3 regions of the Duffyella gerundensis genome follow, and region 3 is predicted to be linked to each of the others. Evidence: predicted binding sites of a transcription regulator. Region 3 holds the regulator's gene; each other region holds the start of a gene.
The links. The regulator PurR, encoded in region 3, represses purine synthesis genes. The targets are predictions, from matches to a motif close to CANGCAAACGTTTGCNTG.
Positions count from the first base shown of each region.

Region 1: the regulator PurR is predicted to act here: its motif matches at 4,333-4,350, upstream of serA (phosphoglycerate dehydrogenase).
Region 2: the regulator PurR is predicted to act here: its motif matches at 2,212-2,229, upstream of purM (phosphoribosylformylglycinamidine cyclo-ligase).

Region 1 covers NZ_LN907827.1:3,105,793-3,113,170, forward strand. The annotation lists gene pepP (Xaa-Pro aminopeptidase) at 1-675, opposite strand, end outside; gene EM595_RS14315 (YecA/YgfB family protein) at 740-1,321, opposite strand; gene zapA (cell division protein ZapA) at 1,492-1,821, shown strand; RNA gene ssrS (6S RNA) at 1,861-2,044, shown strand; gene EM595_RS14330 (5-formyltetrahydrofolate cyclo-ligase) at 2,209-2,808, shown strand; gene serA (phosphoglycerate dehydrogenase) at 2,908-4,146, opposite strand; gene rpiA (ribose-5-phosphate isomerase RpiA) at 4,519-5,178, opposite strand; gene EM595_RS14345 (LysR family transcriptional regulator ArgP) at 5,373-6,278, shown strand; gene EM595_RS14350 (oxidative stress defense protein) at 6,312-7,034, opposite strand; gene argO (arginine exporter ArgO) at 7,169-7,378, opposite strand, start outside.
Region 2 covers NZ_LN907827.1:2,825,862-2,833,239, forward strand. The annotation lists gene uraA (uracil permease) at 1-1,077, opposite strand, end outside; gene upp (uracil phosphoribosyltransferase) at 1,426-2,052, opposite strand; gene purM (phosphoribosylformylglycinamidine cyclo-ligase) at 2,292-3,332, shown strand; gene purN (phosphoribosylglycinamide formyltransferase) at 3,329-3,967, shown strand; gene pstB (phosphate ABC transporter ATP-binding protein PstB) at 4,004-4,768, opposite strand; gene pstA (phosphate ABC transporter permease PstA) at 4,782-6,416, opposite strand; gene EM595_RS13095 (ABC transporter permease subunit) at 6,413-7,378, opposite strand, start outside.
Region 3 covers NZ_LN907827.1:1,820,320-1,827,697, forward strand. The annotation lists gene cfa (cyclopropane fatty acyl phospholipid synthase) at 1-647, opposite strand, end outside; gene punC (purine nucleoside transporter PunC) at 951-2,132, opposite strand; gene punR (DNA-binding transcriptional activator PunR) at 2,237-3,148, shown strand; gene purR (HTH-type transcriptional repressor PurR) at 3,145-4,170, opposite strand; gene cydH (cytochrome bd-I oxidase subunit CydH) at 4,444-4,533, shown strand; gene EM595_RS08465 (C40 family peptidase) at 4,590-5,369, opposite strand; gene EM595_RS08470 (Grx4 family monothiol glutaredoxin) at 5,736-6,068, shown strand; gene rnt (ribonuclease T) at 6,103-6,786, opposite strand; gene gloA (lactoylglutathione lyase) at 6,889-7,296, opposite strand.

The DNA.
Region 1 (7,378 bases), 1.3 Mb from region 3:
GAAGCGAGCACCGTGACGAATAAATTCATGCTCAATCTCGCCCTGCAGCTGATATTCATACATTCCGGGCCGACAGGCTTGCATGGCGCGTGTGTGGGCCAGCGCGCTGATCTCACCGGCACGGCGCAGCACGGCTAGCTCCTCAGCGCTTTTGAACAGACGCATTTCGTGCACCCAGGGACGCCAGTCAGTGACGGTTGCCGGCGCCGAGAGGTTTTTACGAAAGCCGCGGCGCAGTGTTTCCAGCGCGTCGAACAGCTGGCGATCGGCGTCGGCGTATTCGCCCTGAGCGTGGTACACCACATCCAGACCATTTAACAGCAGATGCAGCTGCTCCGGCAGGTCGCTCCAGGGAAGCGCACGATCAACACCGAGTTTCTCAGGCGCGGCATCCTGCCCGAGACGGCGGCCAAACCAGGTCTCCGCCGTCAGATCGCGAACCCGGTTAAACAGCACGCTGTGGTTATGCGTTTCATCGCTTTTAATCAGCAGCAGCAGCGCTTCCGGCTCATTAAAACCGGTGAAGTACCAAAAATCGCTGTTCTGGCGATAAGGATATTCGGTGTCATTGCTGCGCGGCGCTTCCGGTGCGGCGAAAATCAGCGCGGCGCTGGCCGGGGCCATACGAGACAGCAACGCCTGACGACGTTGCTGAAAAGTGTTCAGCGTAATCATTATCTGCACTCCCTGTTAAATGGACGTTTATACCCCGGCGGTCACTGCGCCACGCGCGGCTAAGTTAGTGTAGCGTCGGTTTTTTTTGCACTTCATGCGCGGTGGGTGACTGATGGGTAAAAGAACTGAAGCAAAGCACGGCGGCAACGCGTACGTATTCGATCACCTCTTCCAGCGACTGCTCCAACTCTTCCTGATCTTCATCCTCATCATAGCCAAGTTGGGCAATGGTGCGCAGGTCGTCAATCGCTTCGCCCGTCTCGCCGGTGACCTTATCCAGTTTAGTTTGCGTCACGCCTAAACCCAGCAGGAAATGGTTAACCCATCCGGCCAGCGCATCTGCACGATCGAAGACGGTAATATCGTCGCCTTCTGGCAGGTAGAGCTGGAACATAAAGCCATCATCTTCTAGTGCATCCAGCACGCTGCCGTGCAGCAGCAGCAGCGGCTGGGAAACCGCCTGTGGAAAAGCCAAACCTTCATTAATCAAATCGTTAACCAGCGGCTTCCAGCTGTGGTCGAGATTGCCGCCGCAGATAATGCCACTCAGTAATCCGTGGATTTCGGCGGGCGTCATGCCGACGCCCTGCTGGGTAAGTACGGCTGCCAGGGTGTCGTAGTCTGGCGCAGAGTTCTGTAAAGACATAAGTATTCATCGTCGTTGGCGGAATAAGTTCATGGTATGCTACCACCAGGTGCCGCAACGATTCCAGAAAAGGGGTTGTAACTTATTTAGCGGGTCTATATAGTGGCGCCCCTCCCAAGCCATTGAACGGTAAGGGTGAAGCGGGCGCAGTAATCAGTCGGGAAGGTTCAATGTCGGCACAACCGGTAGATATACATATTTTTGGCCGTTCTTTACGAGTAAATTGTCCGCCAGAACAGCAAGATGCTTTAAATTTGGCGGCGGAAGATCTCAATCAACGGTTGCAAGATTTAAAAGTTCGCACTAGAGTCACAAATACAGAGCAGCTGGTGTTCATCGCTGCGTTGAATATTTGCCATGAGCTGGCGCAGGAAAAAAGCAAGACCCGCGACTATGCTGCTAACATGGAACAACGCATCCGAATGCTGCAGCAGACCATTGAGCAGGCATTACTTGAGCAAGGTCGCATTACTGAACGCCAGGGTGCTAAGTTCGAATAGTACTTCATGGTTACTGTGATAGAGTAACGGTGAAGCAAATTTTCTCTGAGATGTTTGCAAGCGGGCCAGTCCCCTGAGCCGATATTTCATACCAACAGAGTGTGACGCTCTGCTACCTGTGTGCATGCTCGGTCCGTCCGAGAAGCCTAATGGTTGCGACGGCATACTCACCTTGAACCAAGGGTTCAAGGGTTACAGCCTGCGGCGGCATCTCGGAGATCTCCCCTCTTCTATCACCCTTTAAGTACCAGCACGTTACACGTGAAAAAAATCACTTCTTATGCCTTAACTCTTGCTGTGAGCAACGCTTTTTTCATCCTGCACTTCTTCTCGTTAATCATCCTGTTATAGTGATTTTATTCACTTTCCGCGTTAGCAGGTAACTCAATGCCGTCGCTCTCATTACGTGACAGACAGGATATCCGCAGCCATATTCGGCATCTGCGCCGCTCGCTCTCTGCTGCGCAACAGCAGACGGCAGCCGATCGGGTTGCTGAACACGCCATCAATTTCGCCCCGGTCACGCAAGCGCAGAACATCGCTCTGTTTCTCTCCTTCGACGGCGAGCTGAATACCCGGCCGTTGATAGCGCGTCTCTGGCAGCAGCATAAAAACGTCTTTTTGCCTGTCCTGCATCCTTTTGCACGCGGTCAGCTGCTGTTTTTGCGCTATACGCCAGAAAGCGACCTGCGCCTTAATCGTCTGCGCATTCCGGAGCCGCCACTGGACGTGCGTCATATTATTCCGCTGTCTCAGCTGGATATCATCATGATGCCGCTGGTTGCTTTTGACAGTTACGGCCAGCGGCTGGGCATGGGCGGTGGATTTTACGATCGCACGTTACAGCACTGGCAGCAGCATCGCCTGGCCACGATCGGCCTGGCGCACGATTGTCAGCATGTGGATGCCTTGCCGGTCGCAGAATGGGATGTACCGCTGAGCGCAGTGATTACGCCAGCAAAACTGTGGCAATGGGATTTAACATGAGGAGAGAACGGATGCGCTTACAGAGCATAGGGGAAACAAAATAGCCCGCCGCCTGAAACAGGCATGCGGGCCGGGACATCAGCAGTGAGCGTCGTTAAATCAGTAGAGCAGGCGCGCGCGCATGGTGCCTGGAATGGCCTTCATCAGCTGTAGCGCTTTATCCGCTACCGTTTGATCGGCATCGATGTCGATCACCACGTAGCCCATATACGGCGTGGTTTGCAGGAACTGGGCGGCGATGTTGATGCCTTGCTCAGCAAAGATCTGGTTGAGCGCGGTCAGCACGCCAGGACGGTTCTCGTGGATATGCAGCAGTCGGCTGACATGCTCGCCATGAACTGGCAGAGAGACTTCCGGGAAGTTAACCGCAGAGAGCGTTGAACCGTTATCGGAGTACTTAGCCAGCTTACCGGCCACTTCAATGCCGATATTTTCCTGCGCTTCTTCGGTGGAACCACCAATGTGCGGCGTCAGAATCACGTTGTCGAACTCACACAGCGGCGACGTGAAAGGATCGCTGTTGGTTGCCGGCTCGGTAGGGAAAACGTCAATTGCGGCGCCAGCAAGGTGTTTACGCTTCAGCGCATCGCACAACGCAGGAATATCCACTACCGTACCGCGCGAGGCGTTGATCAGCAGCGCGCCTGGCTTCATCCAGGCCAGCTCTTTCTCACCGATCATATCCTGCGTTGAGGCAGTTTCCGGCACGTGCAGCGTGACGATATCGCTCATTCCCAGCAGTTCGCTGAGCTGGTTAACCTGAGTGGCATTGCCCAGCGGCAGTTTATTCTCGATATCGTAAAAATAGACGTGCATGCCCAGGCTTTCCGCCAGCACGCCAAGCTGCATACCGATGTGGCCATAGCCGATGATGCCGAGCTTTTTGCCGCGCGCTTCATAGGAGCCAACCGCCAGCTTGTTCCAGATACCACGGTGCGCCTTGGCGTTCGCTTCCGGAATACCGCGCAGCAGCAGCAGCAGCTCGCCGATCACCAGTTCTGCAACAGATCGGGTATTAGAGAAAGGTGCATTAAACACCGGAATACCGCGCTGCGCCGCAGCATTGAGATCAACCTGGTTAGTGCCGATGCAGAAGCAGCCAACCGCCACCAGTTTTTCTGCCGCCGCGAAAACTTCTTCCGTCAGCTGCGAGCGCGAACGGATGCCGATGAAATGCGCATCGCGAATTGACGCTTTCAGTGCTTCTGTATCCAGCGCACCTTTATGAAATTCGATGTTGGTGTAACCCGCAGCACGCAGATTTTCCAGCGCGCTTTGGTGCACGCCTTCCACCAGCAGGAATTTAATCTTGTCTTTCTCCAGTGATACCTTTGCCATTTCCCGACCCTATTATGCAGACTTCAGATGGAGCTGATGATCGGCAGCTGTACCCATGCAAAAGAGCGTTTCTCCTGTCCGTCACGATTCAGCACGGTGACCAACCGGACAATTCTCTTCTGCCTGCGTCAGCTAACCAGATATAAGCCAGCCTTCTGCCAAAATAACAAAATTTACGTATGGAGCAATACAAACGATTGCCTGGCATGCAGCACAGGCAGAGCGCCTGTTGCTGCGACATGGCACAAAATCTGGTTAAGGAATTTAGCCCCAGAATGTTAGCAATGTCAGCGTGCTGTTTGTGACATAAGTCACTAAATATTGCGGGTTAACAAAAGTTACGTTTTAGCGGAAAAAACTCAGCGCTGCAGATCATTTCTCAATGGTTCGCACGCCATTTGGACCGCCAATCAATGCCACGTCGGCTCCGCGGGCAGCAAACAGCCCTACCGTCACCACGCCAGGCAGCGCGTTAATGGCCTGCTCAAGCGCAATCGGCTCCATGATACGCAAGTTGTGCACATCCAGAATGATATTGCCGTTATCGGTAATCACATGCTGGCGATATTCCGGCAGACCACCCAGCTTAACCAGCTCGCGGGCAACAAAACTGCGCGCCATCGGGATCACCTCAACCGGCAACGGAAAGTGCCCCAGCACGTCGACTTCTTTTGACGCATCGGCGATGCAGATAAACCTGGTCGCCACGGCGGCAATGATCTTTTCGCGCGTTAATGCCGCGCCACCGCCTTTGATCATTTCCATTTGCGGATTGATTTCATCTGCGCCATCGACATATATCGCCAGCGAATCGACCTCGTTCAGGTCAAAAACGGGAATGCCCAACGCCTTCAGTTTTAACGTCGAAGCTTCCGAACTGGATACCGCACCGTCAATCTGGTGTTTTATCGTGCCCAGCGCATCAATAAAATGCGCGGCGGTGCTGCCGGTGCCCACGCCAACAATCGTGCCGGGCTGGACATATTCCAGCGCGGCCCAGCCTACGGCCTTTTTCAGTTCATCCTGAGTCATGATATAAACCTGTGCTGCCACTAAGTTGAGGCGCGTAGTATAAATCAAGCTTCTGTGAAAGTGCGCATAGCACAGAGAGCGATTCGCAGCTTTGTAAGCCAGCCCACAAAACACACTGTAACGAGAAGTACCCGGCAACAGGCTGTTTTATGGCATAGTGCAGAAAACCATCCTGAGAGAGAAACAGAACGCTAATGAAACGCCCGGATTATCGAACGCTTCAGGCGCTGGACGCAGTGATTCGTGAACGCGGCTTTGAGCGCGCGGCACAAAAGCTTTGCATTACGCAGTCAGCGGTCTCACAGCGTATCAAACAGCTGGAAAATCTGTTTGGCCAGCCGCTACTGGTGCGCACCGTGCCGCCCCGCCCCACCGAACAGGGACAAAAACTGCTGGCACTGCTGCATCAGGTTGAGTTGCTGGAAGAGGAGTGGCTGGGCGATGAGAACAGCGGCACCACACCACTGCTGCTGTCGCTGGCGGTCAATGCCGACAGTTTGGCGACCTGGTTACTGCCTGCGTTAAAAGATGTGCTGGCTGATTCACCGGTGCGCCTCAATTTGCAGGTGGAAGATGAAACACGCACTCAGGAGCGCCTGCGCCGCGGTGAAGTGGTCGGCGCGGTAAGTATCCAGCCGCAGCCATTACCCAGTTGCCTGGTCGATCAGCTGGGCGCGCTGGACTATCTGTTTGTTGGCTCGCCCGACTTTGCCACCCGCTATTTTCCCAACGGCGTCACCCGCTCAGCGCTGCTGAAGGCACCTGCGGTGGCGTTTGACCATCTTGATGATATGCATCAGGCGTTTCTGCAGCAGAACTTCGATCTCTCTCCCGGCAGCGTACCCTGCCATATCGTCAACTCGTCAGAGGCCTTTGTGCAGCTGGCAAGACAGGGTTCAACCTGTTGTATGATCCCGCACTTGCAGATTGAGCGCGAGCTGGCGAATGGCGAACTGGTGGATTTAACGCCGGGACTGCTGCAGCGACGCATGCTTTACTGGCACCGTTTTGCGCCCGAAAGTCGCCTGATGCGTCGGGTAACGGATGCGCTGCTGGCGCATGGTCATCGCGTGTTAAGACAAGATGCGGAGATGATCTAAAAAACAGGGCGGGATGCCGCCCTGTTAACTGATTTACTGCGGCTGAAGCTGGAACACCACATCAACTTGATCGTCAAAGTGGATGCTCTGCTGCTCATAGGTTTGCTGCGCGGTCGTGTCCGCCATTGCCGAAGCTGATTTATACATGCGTGCCACCGGCATTGGCTGATAATTTGAGACGTGATACCGCACGCTCCATACCGCGCCAAGCTTGCTGTGGAAACCTTCAGCCAGTGCCTGTGCCTGCTGGGTCGCATTGGCAATTGCTGCCTGGCGCGCTTTATCCTTGAACGCTTCCGGGTTGGCTACACCTAACTCAACCGAGCGAATCTCATTCAGACCCGACTTCAGCGCACCGTCCAGCAGCTCATTAAGCTTATCGAGCTGGCGCAATGTGACCTGCACCTGACGCACGGCACGGTAGCCTTTCAGCACCGCTTTGCCCTCTTTGGTGTAATCATATTCCGGCTGCGTACGCAGGTTAGCGGCATCAATATCTTTTTTCTCAATGCCATTTTTATTCAGAAAATCAAAATACTGTGCGACGCGATCGTCAGCCTGTTTCTTTGCCTCTGCGGCTTCTTTAGACGAAACATTCACTTCGATAGCCAGCGTGGCGATGTCAGGCGTTGCGTCAACGCTGGCCTGGCCAGACGTCACAACGTGCGGGCCGTTAGGCAGTTCTTCCGCCTGAGAAACCAGCGGCAGCGTGCCCATTGCCATCAGGGCTGAAAGAGCCAGAGCTTTCATTTTCACCAAAGTCCTCCTTGAGGGGTTATCGCTAAAAGATGGGATTACAACGCCAGCTTGCCTGAGCAGCAAGCGGTTTTCCATGTGCGATGTTCTGAGTTTTCATTGTGGCAAAAGTTCCGCCAACGCGCGCGAACTCTTTAGTGAAAACCGGCAATGCCCTGTTGCGCCAGGCGAAACGCGATAAACCACATGATGACACCCACCAGCAAATTGATAATGCGCTGGGCAGCGACCGTGCGCAGAACCGGTGAAAGCGATGCCGCTAACAGCGCCAGGCCAAAAAACCAGGCCAGCGAGGCACTAATGGTGCCAAAAGCAAACCAGCCACGTGCCGCCTGCGGTAGCTG
Region 2 (7,378 bases), 1.0 Mb from region 3:
ATCGACCTTTGATTCGATCAACACGCGAATACCGGAGGCGCCAATCACGCCATAAAGCAGCAGCGAAACGCCGCCCATTACCGGCACCGGAATGGCCTGAATGGCTGCCGCCAGCTTGCCGACGCAGGAGAGCAGAATCGCCAGAATGGCTGCGCCACCGATGACCCAGGTGCTGTATACCCGCGTGATCGCCATCACGCCGATATTTTCCCCGTAGGTGGTGTTGGGCGTTGAGCCAAACAGGCCGGAGAAGATAGTTGAAACGCCGTTAGCAAACATCGAGCGATGCAGGCCGGGGTCGCGCAGCAGATCCTTTTTGACGATGTTAGCGGTCACCACCAGATGACCGATATGCTCGGCGATCACCACCAGCGCAGCGGGCAGAATGGTCAGCATCGCCGCCCACTCAAAGCGTGGCGTATAGAAGGTCGGCAAAGCAAACCACGGCGCATTGTAAACCGGCGTCCAGTCCACGATGCCCATCGCAAACGACAGCGCATAGCCGACCACCACGCCGATCAGGATCGGGATAATCGCCAGAAAACCGCGAAACAGCACCGAGCCGAAGATGGTCACCGCCAGCGTAACCAGTGAAATGGTCACCGCAGTGCTATCTGCTGCGCTGCCTTCAGCCGGTAACAGCCCGGCCATGTTCGCCGCTACGCCCGCCAGTTCCAGACCAATGACCGCCACAATCGCGCCCATCGCCGCTGGAGGAAACATCACGTCCAGCCAGCCGGTGCCCGCTTTTTTCACGATCAGCGCCACCACACAAAACAGCACGCCGCAGAGGATAAAGCCGCCCAGCGCCACTTCATATCCCAGCGGCAGTAATAGCAGCACCGGAGAAATAAAGGCAAAGCTCGAACCGAGATAAGCAGGGATTTTTCCCTTACAGATGAACAGATAGAGCAAAGTACCGAGGCCATTAAACAGCAGCACGGTGGCCGGATTAATATGGAACAGAATAGGCACCAGCACCGTCGCGCCAAACATGGCAAACAGATGCTGAAAGCTGAGCGGAATGGTCTGCAACAGCGGTGGGCGTTCACTAACGCCGATGGCGCGACGAGTCATTATTTATCCTCTTCTGGCGGCTAAAAAAACCAAAAAAAAGCCGACCCTCTGGTCGGCTGTTCGAACAAGACTTTCTGCAAACATTGCGGCGGGCATCACTGGCCTGCCGCCCGCAATGCTCACCAAACTGAATCGGTAACGGCTCCAGCCCCGACCAGGATCCCGACCGCTGAACCTGGCATTGACCTTGCCGTTGACCCGCCAGTTGACCTTGCTGAAGCACGGGCGTTATTGTCGCCGCCAATTTACAGACGCTCAGCGCACAGCAACCGGAGCGTACTGAAGTACGTGAGGATTGCGCGCACTGCGCGGAGGTAAAGTGGCCAGTAAAATAGCCCGCAAGGAACATCATTTAGTGCCAAAGATCTTATCGCCGGCATCCCCAAGACCGGGGATGATATACCCTTTCTCGTTGAGGCCCTGATCCACCGACGCGGTATACAACTCAACGTCCGGGTGCGCCTTCTCCAGCGCCTTGATCCCTTCCGGCGCGGCCACCAGTACCAGCACCTTAATGCTGGTGCAGCCCGCTTTTTTCAGCAGGTCGATGGTGGCGATCATTGAGCCGCCGGTTGCCAGCATCGGGTCAACCACCAACGCCATGCGCTCTTCGATATTTGATACCAGCTTCTGAAAGTAAGGTACTGGCTCCAGCGTCTCTTCGTCACGATAGACGCCCACCACGCTGATACGCGCACTCGGCACGTGCTCAAGCACCCCTTCCATCATACCCAGACCGGCGCGCAGAATCGGCACCACGGTAATCTTCTTGCCTTTGATCTGATCGATCTCAACCGGGCCATTCCAGCCCTCAATCGTAACGCGCTCGGTTTCCAGATCGGCAGTGGCTTCGTAGGTCAACAGGCTACCCACTTCTGATGCCAGCTCGCGGAAACGCTTGGTGCTTACATCATGCTCACGCATCAGACCCAGTTTATGTTTGACCAGCGGGTGTTTGACTTCCACGATCTTCATTGTTGTTCTCCGGCATTGAGTTGAGCGAAAAAAAATCGCGGGATTATACCGCCTTTTGTTTTCAACGCCATATGACTTATGGCAATTAAACGCCAAAGCGGAGCTTTCGCAAGGATCGGACATTTTGTCAGGTAACGCAATCTGCCGCGTGATAAGGCACTCGCAAACGTTTGCTTGCGCTGTTAGAATTGCCGCGCTTTTTTCAAACCACCAACCGCAAACCGCGTGGGGATTTCGCAGTGACCGACAAAACCTCTCTCAGCTATAAAGACGCCGGCGTTGATATCGATGCAGGCAACGCGTTAGTCGATCGTATCAAAGGCGTAGTGAAAAAAACCCGCCGTCCCGAAGTGATGGGCGGACTGGGCGGCTTTGGTGCCCTTTGCGCGCTGCCGCAAAAATACCGTGAGCCGGTGCTGGTTTCCGGCACCGACGGCGTTGGCACTAAACTGCGTCTGGCCATGGATTTGAAACGTCACGACAGCATCGGTATCGATCTGGTCGCCATGTGCGTGAACGATTTGGTGGTCCAGGGCGCCGAGCCGCTGTTCTTCCTCGATTATTACGCCACCGGCAAGCTGGATGTGGATACTGCCGCCGCGGTCATTGAAGGCATTGCCGAAGGCTGCCTGCAGTCGGGCTGTGCGCTGGTTGGCGGCGAAACCGCAGAAATGCCAGGCATGTATCACGGCGAAGATTACGACGTGGCCGGCTTCTGCGTTGGCGTGGTGGAAAAATCAGAGATCATTGACGGCAGCAAGGTCACCGACGGTGATGTGCTGATCGCACTCGGCTCCAGCGGCCCGCACTCCAACGGCTACTCACTGGTGCGCAAAATCCTGCAGGTAAGTCAGACCGATCCGGCAACCCACCAGCTGGAAGGCAAACCGCTGGCCGATCACCTGCTGGCGCCGACCCGCATCTACGTTAAAAATATTCTCAGCCTGATTGAACAGGTTGATGTGCACGCGATTGCGCACCTCACCGGCGGCGGTTTCTGGGAAAACATTCCGCGCGTTCTGCCGGATAACACGCAGGCGGTGCTGGAAGAGTCGAGCTGGCAGTGGCCAGCGGTATTTGACTGGATGCAGCACGCGGGCAACGTCAGCCGTCACGAAATGTATCGCACCTTTAACTGTGGCGTGGGCATGCTGATCGTGTTGAGCCCGGAAGAAGCGGACAAAGCGGTGCAGCTGATGAACGATGCCGGCGAGCAGGCGTGGAAGATTGGCGTGATCAAAGCATCTGATGCCGCTGAGCGTGTGGTTATCAATTCATGAAACGCATCGTCGTGCTGGTGTCCGGCAGTGGAAGCAACCTTCAGGCAATCATGGATGCCTGCCAGCAGGACCGCATCAACGGCCGCGTGGTGGCCGTGTTCAGTAATAAAGCCAGCGCGTTTGGTCTGGAACGTGCGCGCAACGCTGCCATTCCGGCGTTTGCATTGTCAGCCAGTGCGTTTGCCGATCGTGAAGCTTTTGATCGCCAGCTGATCGAAGAGATCGATCGCTGGCAGCCCGATCTGCTGGTGCTCGCGGGCTATATGCGCATTCTCAGCCCGCAGTTCGTGGCGCACTACCACGATCGTCTGCTGAACATCCACCCTTCCCTGCTGCCGAAATACCCTGGCCTGCACACGCATCGTCAGGCGCTGGACAACGGCGACAAGGAACACGGCACCTCAGTGCATTTTGTCACCGACAAGCTGGATGGCGGGCCGGTGATTCTACAGGCCAGGGTGCCGGTATTTGCCGAAGACAGCGAAGCCGAAGTTATCGCGCGCGTGCAGCATCAGGAGCACGCGATCTATCCGCTGGTGGTGAGCTGGTTTACCGCTGGCAGGCTGGAAATGCGCGACAATGCGGCCTGGCTGGATGGCGTTCGACTGCCGCCACAGGGTTACGCCGAAGAGTAAAACAGCCGGTTTCCCGCCCGGGAAACCGTTTTTTAATCAGCCAAATCGACCGGTAATGTACTCTTCCGTGCGGCGCACTTTCGGCGCGGTGAAGATGGTATCGGTATCCGCAAACTCAACCAGCGCACCATGATGCATAAACGCGGTGTAATCTGATACGCGCGCCGCCTGCTGCATATTGTGTGTCACCAGTACCAGCGTGAAATGCTGCTTAAGCGTGCTCATCAGCTCTTCCACCACCAGCGTGGAGATGGGATCGAGCGCCGAAGTCGGCTCATCCAGCAGCAGCACTTCCGGTTCGATCGCAATAGCGCGGGCGATCACCAGCCGTTGCTGTTGTCCGCTGGAGAGCTGTAGCGCATTTTGCCCCAGATTATCTTTCACTTCCGGCCACAGCGCCGCAGCACGCAGTGCCCGCTCGGTCGCTTCATTGAGCACGCGCCGATCGCGTACGCCCTGCAGGCGAAGTCCGTAGACCACGTTTTCGTAGATCGATTTAGGAAACGGGTTGGGCCGCTGGAAAACCATGCCCACCCGCCGCCGTAACGCCGAGAGATCGTCGCCTGATTGCAGGATAGAGCGATCCTCCAGGCGAATATCGCCTTCGATACGGCAGTCGTCGATCAAATCGTTCATGCGATTAAAACAGCGCAGCAGCGTCGATTTACCGCAGCCGGACGGGCCGATCAACGCGGTGATACGATTCCTGGGAATGTTCAGCGAAATAGTATTCAGCGCCTGCTTGCTGCCATACCACAACGATAAATTTTCCACTGCCAGTGCGACTTCAACATCGGCCATAACGAGTTCCAGGTTATTGAGTCAAGGCGCGATAGCGCTCGCGCAGACGATGACGCAGCGCCATCGCCAGTAAATTAAGGCTGATAATGATGGTGACCAGCAACAATGCGCTGGCGTAAACCAGCGGGCGATCCGCTTCGGCATTAGGACTCTGAAAGGCGAGATCGTAGATCTGAAAACCCAGATGCATAAACTTGCGGTCAAGATGCAGATAGGGAAACACCGCGTCAACCGGCAGCTCCGGCACCATTTTCACCACGCCTACCAGCATCAGGGGCGCGGTTTCGCCGGCCGCACGGGCCACGGCGAGGATCAGGCCGGTCAGCATCGCCGGAACCGCCATTGGCAGGGTAATTTGCCACAGCGTTTCAGCACGCGTCGCGCCCAGCGCCAGCGCGCCCTGACGCAGGCTGGCCGGAATGCGCGACAACCCCTCTTCGGTGGCCACAATCACCACCGGCAAGGTCAGCAGCGCCAGCGTTAACGACGCCCAGAGCAGGCCCGGCGTGCCAAACGTCGGGTTTGGTAAATTGTGCGCAAAGAAGAGCTGATCCAGCGTGCCGCCCACCAGCCAGACAAAAAAACCGAGGCCAAACACACCGTAAACGATCGATGGCACGCCCGCCAGATTGACCACCGCAATGCGCACCAGCTGGGTGATCAGGTTTTTTCCGGCATATTCATGCAGCCAGATCGCCGCCACCACACCGAGTGGCATCACCACGATCGACATCATCAACACCATTAAAATGGTGCCGAAGATCGCCGGAAACACGCCGCCTTCGCTTTGACTGGCGCCAGAACTGTCGCTGAGAAAGTGCCACAGCTGCTGGAAAAAATGGCTCAGCTGCTGCGATAAGGTCATGCTGTTGGGATACCAGGCGTGCACAATCTGCGACAGCGGAATGCGGTGCTCAACCCCCTGCGCGTCACGCAGAATCAGCGCATCGCGCTCGCTGTCGTTCAACAGCGACGCAAGCCGTTCCGCCTGAAGCGTAAACTGCCGTTGCAGCGCCAGCTGATCGGCTGCGTAAATTGACTGCTGTTCAGCATTGAAGCGACCTGCGCGCCGCTGCTGCCCGGCCTCATCATCCAGCGCTTCCAGCTGGGCGTTGATCTTCGCCATCTCCACCTGACGAATATTCTCCGCCTGACGACGCTGCAACCGCACCTGTTGTAGCCGCTGTTGCAGCATCGCCTGCGGATTTTGCGCCGTCAGCGGCTGATCGCCTTCGCGCAGCTCAACAAACCAGCCGTAGGCGTTACCGCCGCTGCGCCGCTGCAGCACCATGATCGCCCTGGGCCGCTGCTGGCGCACGATCTCACCGTCGAGCAGGCTATGAAAATCGGCATCGGAAAAGTCGCGGTTGCCGGTTTTGATAACGTAGCGCGTAACCGGATGTGCCCCGTCGGCTGACAGCCCACGCAGCAACTGCTGCTGGCGATCGTAGTGTTCGCGACTGACCACCTCTCCCAACAGCTGACCCGGCGCGCTGTGCAGGGTAAACAGCGTTACCGGCTGCGGCCAGAAGGCGCGAAAACCTTGCCAGGCGAGCAGCACGATCAGCGTGGCAAACGCCAGCAGACTCACCGCCACCGCGCCCGCCGTCAGCCAGCGCCAGCGATCGTTTTGTTTAGCGATGTTCATCCCTGTCCCTCATGCTGACCGTAGCGGCGGCGCAGGCGCTGACGCACCATCTCCGCCAGCGTATTCACGACCAGCGTAAAGGCGAGCAGCACCAGCGCACTAAGAAAGAGGATGCGATAGTGCGCGCTGCCCGCCGCCGCTTCCGGCATCTCAATGGCGATGTTGGCGGAGAGCGCACGCGCGCCGTTGAACAGGCCGTCGGAGGTTTGCGGCGTATTGCCGGTGGCCATCAGCACAATCATCGTTTCGCCTACCGCACGGCCAAAACCAATCATCAGCGCGGCAAAAATGCCCGCCGATGCGCCCGGCAACACAATGCGCGTCAGGGTTTGCCATGGTGTCGCGCCAAGTGCCAGCGACCCCTGCCCCAGCGCCGCGGGCACGCTGAACAGCGCATCTTCGGCAAGGGTGAAAATCAGCGGCACCAGCGCAAACCCCATCGCGACGCCCGCGATGAGCAAGTTGCGCTGTTGATAGCTGTGCTGCAAGCGGCCCACCAGCGAATCACCCAGCAACTGCTGCTCGACGGCGGGCAGTAGCCAGAGCGTCAGCAGCGTGATCAACAGCAGCCAGGGTAGCAGCAACGCCACTTCACGTCCGGCGGGCTGACGCCAGCGACCGGTGAGTTTATTGCAGGCCCAGCCAAACAGCAGAATTGCCGCCGCGAGGATAAACGGCAGCAGCAACACCGCCAGCAGATGATCGGCGACCTTCGGCGCCAGCCACAGTCCGGCAATCAGGCCAATCACCACGCTCGGCAGCGCGCCCATCATCTCAATCGCCGGTTTTACCCAGCGTCGCAGCGCCGGAGACATAAACCAGGCGGTATACATCGCCGCCGCCAGCGCCAGCGGCATGGCAAACAGCAGCGCCAGCAGTGCGGCTTTCAGGGTGCCGCTGACCATCGGCACCAGGCTGAACTTCGCCTGATAATCGTCGTTGGCGGCGGTGGATTGCCACAC
Region 3 (7,378 bases):
GTGACCGGTAATTCGGCGCAGCGCTGCTGAGCCATTTTTTGCTGTTCAGCGGAGATCGTTACGCCTGTTACCTGCACGCCATAATAACGCGCGGCGAATTCCGCCAGTCCGCCCCAGCCGCAGCCAATATCCAACAGGGTCATACCAGGTTCCAGACCAAGCTTATCGCAAATAAGCGTTAACTTTGCGCGTTGTGCCTCTTCCAGCGTGTCGGCTTTATGCCAGTAACCGCAGGAATATTGCATGTGGGAATCGAGCATGAGCGAAAAAAGATCATTTCCTAAATCGTAATGTTCTTTACCGACAATCCAGGCGCGTTTTTTCGATTGTAGATTTTTCAGACGAGCAGCAGCAATACGCAGAGTATCTTTAAAATGGTGTGGCAACTTCTGATCCAGTTTGCCCTTTAATACGCGATGAAAAAACATATCCAGCCGCGCGCATTCCCACCAGCCATCCATATAACTTTCGCCGAGACCCAGCGATCCATCCTGTAACACCCGTTTAAAAAAATCGGGATGCTTAACCTGAATGTCCCACGGATGCGGCCCATTCACTTCGATACCGACGCCAGCCAGCATTTCATGTGCAATACGATACCAGTGATTCTCTTCCAGATTTACGTCTTCGATGCATGATGAACTCATAGCTTCTCCATCACCCGTATGATCAAAACTTGAGAAAAAGAATAGTCAATTTCTTTTCGTGTTGTGAGAGCACGCACGGAATTTCCATGCCCCTCGACATCGGCTTTTAACAGAGGTTTGAAAACAAAGAAAAAAATAAAACGTGTTGCGAACGCAGCACTGAAAAAAAATTTACAGCCGTAACGGCGCATATTGCTAGCCGTTATGTTACTGATTTTAGATAAAATAATGCCCCGAATGAGTATATGCTCACCCAGGGCAATATTCAATGCATTATTGTTAGCGTGCTAACTTTGTGGCCAATCAGGATTCAGCTAACACCTGCGCAGGACGTTCCGCTGAACGCTGCCACCAGTAACCCGCAGCCGCCAGAAAAACGGTGCTGAGCATGGCGATGCTGGTGGTCAACAGCGGATGCGTCAGCCATTGCGAAACCGCCATGCTGGCGACAAAGCAGAGGCCTAACTGAAGCATATTCTGCAGCGCTGCCGCTTTACCGGTAGCGTGCGGAAAAGGGGATAACGCACTCGCTACCACAATCGGATAAATTGCGCCGTTGGCCATCGCCATACCACAGAAGGGGATCAGCAGCATGGTGAGCGAAGGATTACCGCTCATCGCCACCATAAACAGGGCAATGATACTGACGCCGTAAAGCACAATCAGCCAGGGCAGCAGACGATCGCCGGTGGTGCGATTTAACGCGGCGCGACAGCTGTAACCGCCTACCAGAAACGCGATGGTTTGAGGAATATAACTCAGGCCGATATCACCAGGCGTCAGGCCCATATCGTGCAAAATAAACGGCGAACCGGTTAGCCAGGCAAAAAAGCTGGCCGAGCAGGCGGCATAAATCAGTACGTTACCGCTGTAGATAGCAGAACGCAGCAGCGTGGCAAAACCAGGCTGCGCCGTGTTGGGCTTGACGCTGCGATCTTTGCTTTTCAGCAGTGAAGTCGGAATCAGCAGCAGCAGGCCAATCGCCATCAGGGCGAGGAAAATCGCGCGCCATGAAAAATGCGACAGCAGCCACGCACCCAGCAAAGGCGCCAGCGCGGGCGACAGCGCCACCAGCGGCATAATGGTGGCGAACACCTTGTTAGACTTATGGGCTGGATACGTATCAACCACCAGCGCCTGCCAGCTAACGGCAGCAGCACAGACGCCCACCGCTTGCAGGAAACGTAATATCAGCATCCAGTGGGTATCCTGCACCCACAGCATGCCGCCACAGCCAACGGCAAACAGTGCCAAACCAGCCAGCAGCACCGGCTTGCGGCCGATGCGATCGGAAAGCGGGCCCCAAATCAGCTGGGCAACGGCAAAACCGGCCAGAAAAATCGACAGGCTGGCGCTGATCACCCCAGCTTCAGTGGCAAAATCCTGCTGCATCAGCGAAAAAGCAGGCAGATACATGTCGGTGGCCAGAAAGCCGAGCATGCTTAATAACGCGAGGTAAGGTAAGAAAAAAATATTCCTGGTCATGGGACGCTCATCAAAATTATTGTCGGCGCAGTGTAAAAGCATGCACAGCGCGTTGTGAAACGGTAATATTTGCCTCTGGCTTTGAAATTTTTTGCAGGCAAACAATGTGGTCTGAACATGGGTTAGAAGTGATTGATGCTGTGGCACGTACTGGCAGCTTCAGCGCCGCGGCGGAAGAGCTGCACCGCGTGCCTTCCGCTATCAGTTATACCGTGCGCCAGCTTGAGCGCTGGCTGGCTGTACCGCTGTTCGAACGGCGTCACCGCGACGTAATTTTAACCGCTGCCGGGGAACATTTTGTCGTCGAAGGCCGTTCTGTTATCAAAAAAATGCTTGCCACCCGACGTCAGTGTCAGCAGGTAGCCAACGGCTGGCGCGGCCAGTTGAGCATCGCCGTTGATTGTATTGTTAAGCCGCCACGCACCCGGCAACTGGTGTTGGATTTCTATCGGCATTTCCCGGATATGGAACTGTTAATCAGCATGGAGGTGTTCAACGGCGTCTGGGATGCGCTGGCTGACGGGCGGGTAGACGTGGCCATCGGTGCCACGCAGGCGATCCCGGTGGGTGGGCGCTTTGCCTTCCGCGATATGGGAACCGTTAACTGGCGTTGCGTGGTGGAAAAATCACATCCGCTGGCCAGCATCACGGGTGTGGTCAGCGATGATGCCCTGCGTGAGTGGCCGTCGCTGGTGATGGAAGATACGTCACGTGCCCTGACGCGTCGCACCACCTGGACGCTGGATAATCAGCGTCGACTGGTGGTGCCTGACTGGCAAAGCGGCGTGGAGTGTCTACTGGCGGGATTGTGCGTCGGCATGATACCGGCGCACATTGCTGCGCCGCTGGAGCGGGACGGCACCTTACAGGCGCTGCAGCTGGCCAGCGAGTTCCCGGGCAGCCCCTGCTGTGTCAGTTGGTCTGAACAACAGAGTTCCCCTGCGCTAAGCTGGTTGCTCGATTACCTTGGCGATCCGGCCACGCTGAACCAGGAGTGGCTGCAGGAAAGCCATTAACGACGATAGTCGAGGAAAGGGCCGTCGGCGACTGAACGACGTTCAATCAGCGTCGGTTGCACCTCAATGGTTTGCTGCTGCTCGCGTTTGCTGAGAATGCGCTCCAGCAGCATATCCAGCGCGGTAACGCCCAGCTGCTCTTTTGGCTGATGTACGGTGGTCAGGGCAGGCGTAAAATAGCGCGCATTGCGCACGTTATCATAGCCGATCACTGAAATATCCTGCGGCACGCGCAAACCCATCTCATCCGCGGCACAAATTGCGCCCATCGCCATGATATCGCCACCGCAGAACACAGCAGTTGGCCGCTGTTTTTGTGACAGGATCTGCTGCATCGCCTTGTAGCCCGACTCTGGTTCGAAGTCACCCTGGACGATCCACTCATCGCGCACGGCGATGTTGGCCTCATTTAACGCCTTGAGGAATCCCGCATGGCGACCGCCGCCAGTGTTACGTTCCAGCTGGCCAGGAATCGCACCGATATCGCGATGGCCGCGATCGATCAGATAGCGGCCCGCCAGATAACCACCGTGGAAGGCATTATCAAGTACGGTGTCGGTGAAATCGCCACGCGACTCGCTCCAGTCCATCACCACCATTGGAATATTGCGGTTCTCTTCCAGCATTTTAAGCAGGTCATCAGGATATTCAGAGCACATCACCAGCAGGCCATCGACGCGCTTTTGCGCCATCATCGACAGGTAGGCGCGCTGTTTTTGCAGGTCATTGTGGGCGTTGCCCAGAATCAATGTATATCCGCGATCAAAGCAGCGGTTTTCTACCGCCTCTATAATTTCGGCGAAATAGGGCGCTTCGCTTGAGGTAGCCAGCAGGCCGATCGACTTGGTGTGATTGACCTTAAGGCTACGGGCAACGGCACTCGGTGAGTAGTGCAACGTTTTGATTGCTGCCCATACCGCTTCGCGCGTCTCTTCAGCGACAAAGCGTGTTTTGTTGATGACGTGCGACACGGTGGTGGTTGAAACACCGGCCAGTTTTGCCACGTCTTTGATTGTTGCCATGGAAGTGCTACTCCTGCGCTTATCGCAAAGGGTTGATAAGCATAATGTTAAACGTTTGCGTCTGCGGAATGTAATGCGGCGCAACCGGCCTTAATTGCCGAAATAAACGCCAAAAATAGGGGGGTGACGTCGTTAAAAGCGCTAACAGCAGACAGGTCGCGTAATGTTGCGCAACGCGAAGGGCGAATTCTAGCAAGGCTGCTGCAAGAAAACGAGATGTTTACCCAGCGAGCAAGATAAATCTTACGATAAAAAGAGACCACGAGGATAACCATGAGCACTGATTTAAAAATGGCATTGTTGACTACCGCCGGCGCGCTGGCGGTAATCATTGCATTTAGCGTGACGGCAATTCTGCACTGACGCCGACAAAAAAGGCCGCATCAACGCGGCCTTTTTTTGTTGCGCAACAGCAGGTGTCAACGAATATTTTTCGGCGTCATCACGCGACGTGCGCCAACGTAATGGCGCTGCCAGTAATCTTCTCCCAGCGCTGTAATCTGAATATCTTTTCCGGTCCGTGGCGACTGAATGAATTTGCCATCGCCCAGATACACGCCAACATGGTCAGCAGCGCCGCGGTTGTTAATGCGGAAGAACACCAGATCGCCTTTTTGCAGCGATTCGCGGTCGATCTGAGCGGCATCACGCAAATGAAACATCTCGTTGGCGGTGCGCGGAATCTTATACTTAACCAGATCTTTATAGGCATACCATACCAGGCCGCTACAGTCGAAGCCGGTGTGCGGTGAGGCACCGCCCCACTGATAAGGTTTGCCCAGCTGACCCATCAGCTTATTCATCGCCGTTTCACGGGCTTTCTGATAGCGCGCGCGGTGTGCCTTGCTCATTTTCAATGGCGCCAGTTTTGCCGCGGCGGTTTCCGTCTCAGCGGCATCTGACTGGCGATGACGGCCGTAGCGTTTCAGTGAGCGAAGGGTAGTGCGGGATTTCGGGGTTTGCAGCGAAGCAGTTTGAACCTTGGTGCGTTTTTTAAGCTTTAATTTCTGTACGGCGGTGAGGCGTGACTTTTTCGTTGTGGTTTTTACCGCGCGCTTTTTGCGTCGGTCGTCATCGCGTGCCAGTTTCTTTTCTGCCTTGTGATGGGTGGCGTTGACGGGTGCCTGCGGCGACGCTTCAGCCACATTCATCATCAACTGGGCAAACGCCAGCACAAAAAGCGTAATTAATAGACGCATGAGTCGGTTACAGGTATAGGGCCCAATGAACAGCGTGAGCGAATAAATAGCATTAATCTGACCCGGCGGTCAGACCCGAGCAGCAATTCTAATCGAACTTTTTCACAAAAGGTAAGGTCTTTTTCCATTATTAATTCCAGCAGGCAAAAACGCATTGAAAATAAACAATTTCAGTCGGTTATCGCAGCACATTATTACGAATTATTAATTGATTAACAGTGTGCAATGATAAGAAAATGTTATTTACCGGCTATAATCGTTGTCGCCTTACGGCGCCCGTTCAATCGCGGCTGAAAAGTCGTTTCGGCGGCAGGCGAGAATCGCTACAATAAATAGACACGAAGTCATGAATTAAGGAAGGCAAAAATGAGTACTGTTGAAAAAATTCAGCGCCAGATCGCAGAAAACCCGATCCTGCTGTACATGAAGGGTTCGCCAAAACTGCCAAGCTGTGGTTTTTCTGCTCAGGCCGTGCAGGCGCTTTCTGCCTGTGGTGAGCGCTTCGCCTTTGTGGATATTTTACAAAATCCTGATATCCGCGCTGAGCTGCCAAAGTACGCCAACTGGCCAACCTTCCCACAGCTGTGGGTTGACGGCGAGCTGGTCGGCGGCTGCGACATCATTATTGAGATGTTCCAGCGTGGCGAGCTGCAGCCGCTGATTAAAGAGGCGGCTGAAAAGCACAAAGAAGCAGAATAAAAAAAGGGGCGCGATGCCCCTTTTTCCTGCCAGTTTACGCCTGCTCGTCTTGCTCGTCTTGCTCGTCCTGCGATTCTGCGGCAGCCATCGGTAATGGCCAGCCTCCCAGACGTTTCCAGCGATTCACCAACTCACAAAACAGCGCGGCGGTTTGTTCCGTATCGTACAGCGCAGAGTGCGCCTGCGTGCTGTCAAAATCGATCTGCGCCGCAATACAGGCTTTTGCCAGCACGGTTTGTCCGAGCACCAGCCCGCTCAGCGCCGCAGTATCAAAGGTCACAAAAGGGTGAAAGGGGTTACGCTTCATGTTGCAGCGTGCTGACGCCGCCATCACAAAGTTCAGATCAAAGGTCGCATTATGCGCCACCATCACCGCCCGATTGCACTCGTGCTCTTTCATACCCTTACGGATCATTTTAAAGATGGCATGCAGCGCGTCATATTCGCTGACCGCGCCACGTAGCGGGTTTGCCGGATCGATGCCATTAAATGCCAGTGCTTCGGGCTGCAGCACCGAGCCTTCAAAAGGCTCAACGTGAAAATGCAGGGTTTCGTCAGCGTGCAGCCAGCCGGCATCGTCCATTTTTAAGGTCACTGCGGCGATTTCCAGCAGGGCGTTGGTTTTCGAATCAAAACCGGCGGTTTCGACATCAATAACCACGGGATAAAACCCCCGGAAGCGCTGTGACAGGGCATTTAGGTGATTCGATTCAGACATCAGGATCTCATTGAAGGGAAAATGCAGCGCGTATTATGGCAAAAAAGTGCGGGGCTTGCAGCAGGAAGGAAGAAGCGGGGCAGCGACGTGCCCCGAAAATAATCAGCTGCCCAGACCGGCGCCAGCGTGTTTGTTCTCAATCAGTTCAATCTTGTAGCCATCGGGATCTTCTACAAAGGCAATAATCGTGCTGCCGCCTTTGACCGGACCCGGCTCGCGCGTCACTTTCGCGCCCGCTTCACGAATGCGATCGCAGGTTGCTACGATGTCATCCACGCCCAGCGCAATGTGGCCGTAAGCATCACCGAGGTTGTAGCTCTCAACGCCCCAGTTATAGGTCAGCTCCAGCACCGCACCTTCGCTCTCATCGGTGTAACCCACAAAAGCCAGATCGTATTTATATTCGGTGTTTTTGCTTTCACGCAGCAGACGCATGCCGAGAACGCGGGTGTAAAAATCGAGTGAACGCTGCATATCGCCAACGCGAAGCATAGTATGAAGTAAACGCATAAAGTCCTCTTGGTGTCGGGTCATCATCCGATGACGTTAATTCCAGTATAGTGCCGAACAATGCGGCCAGAAACCTGGCCGC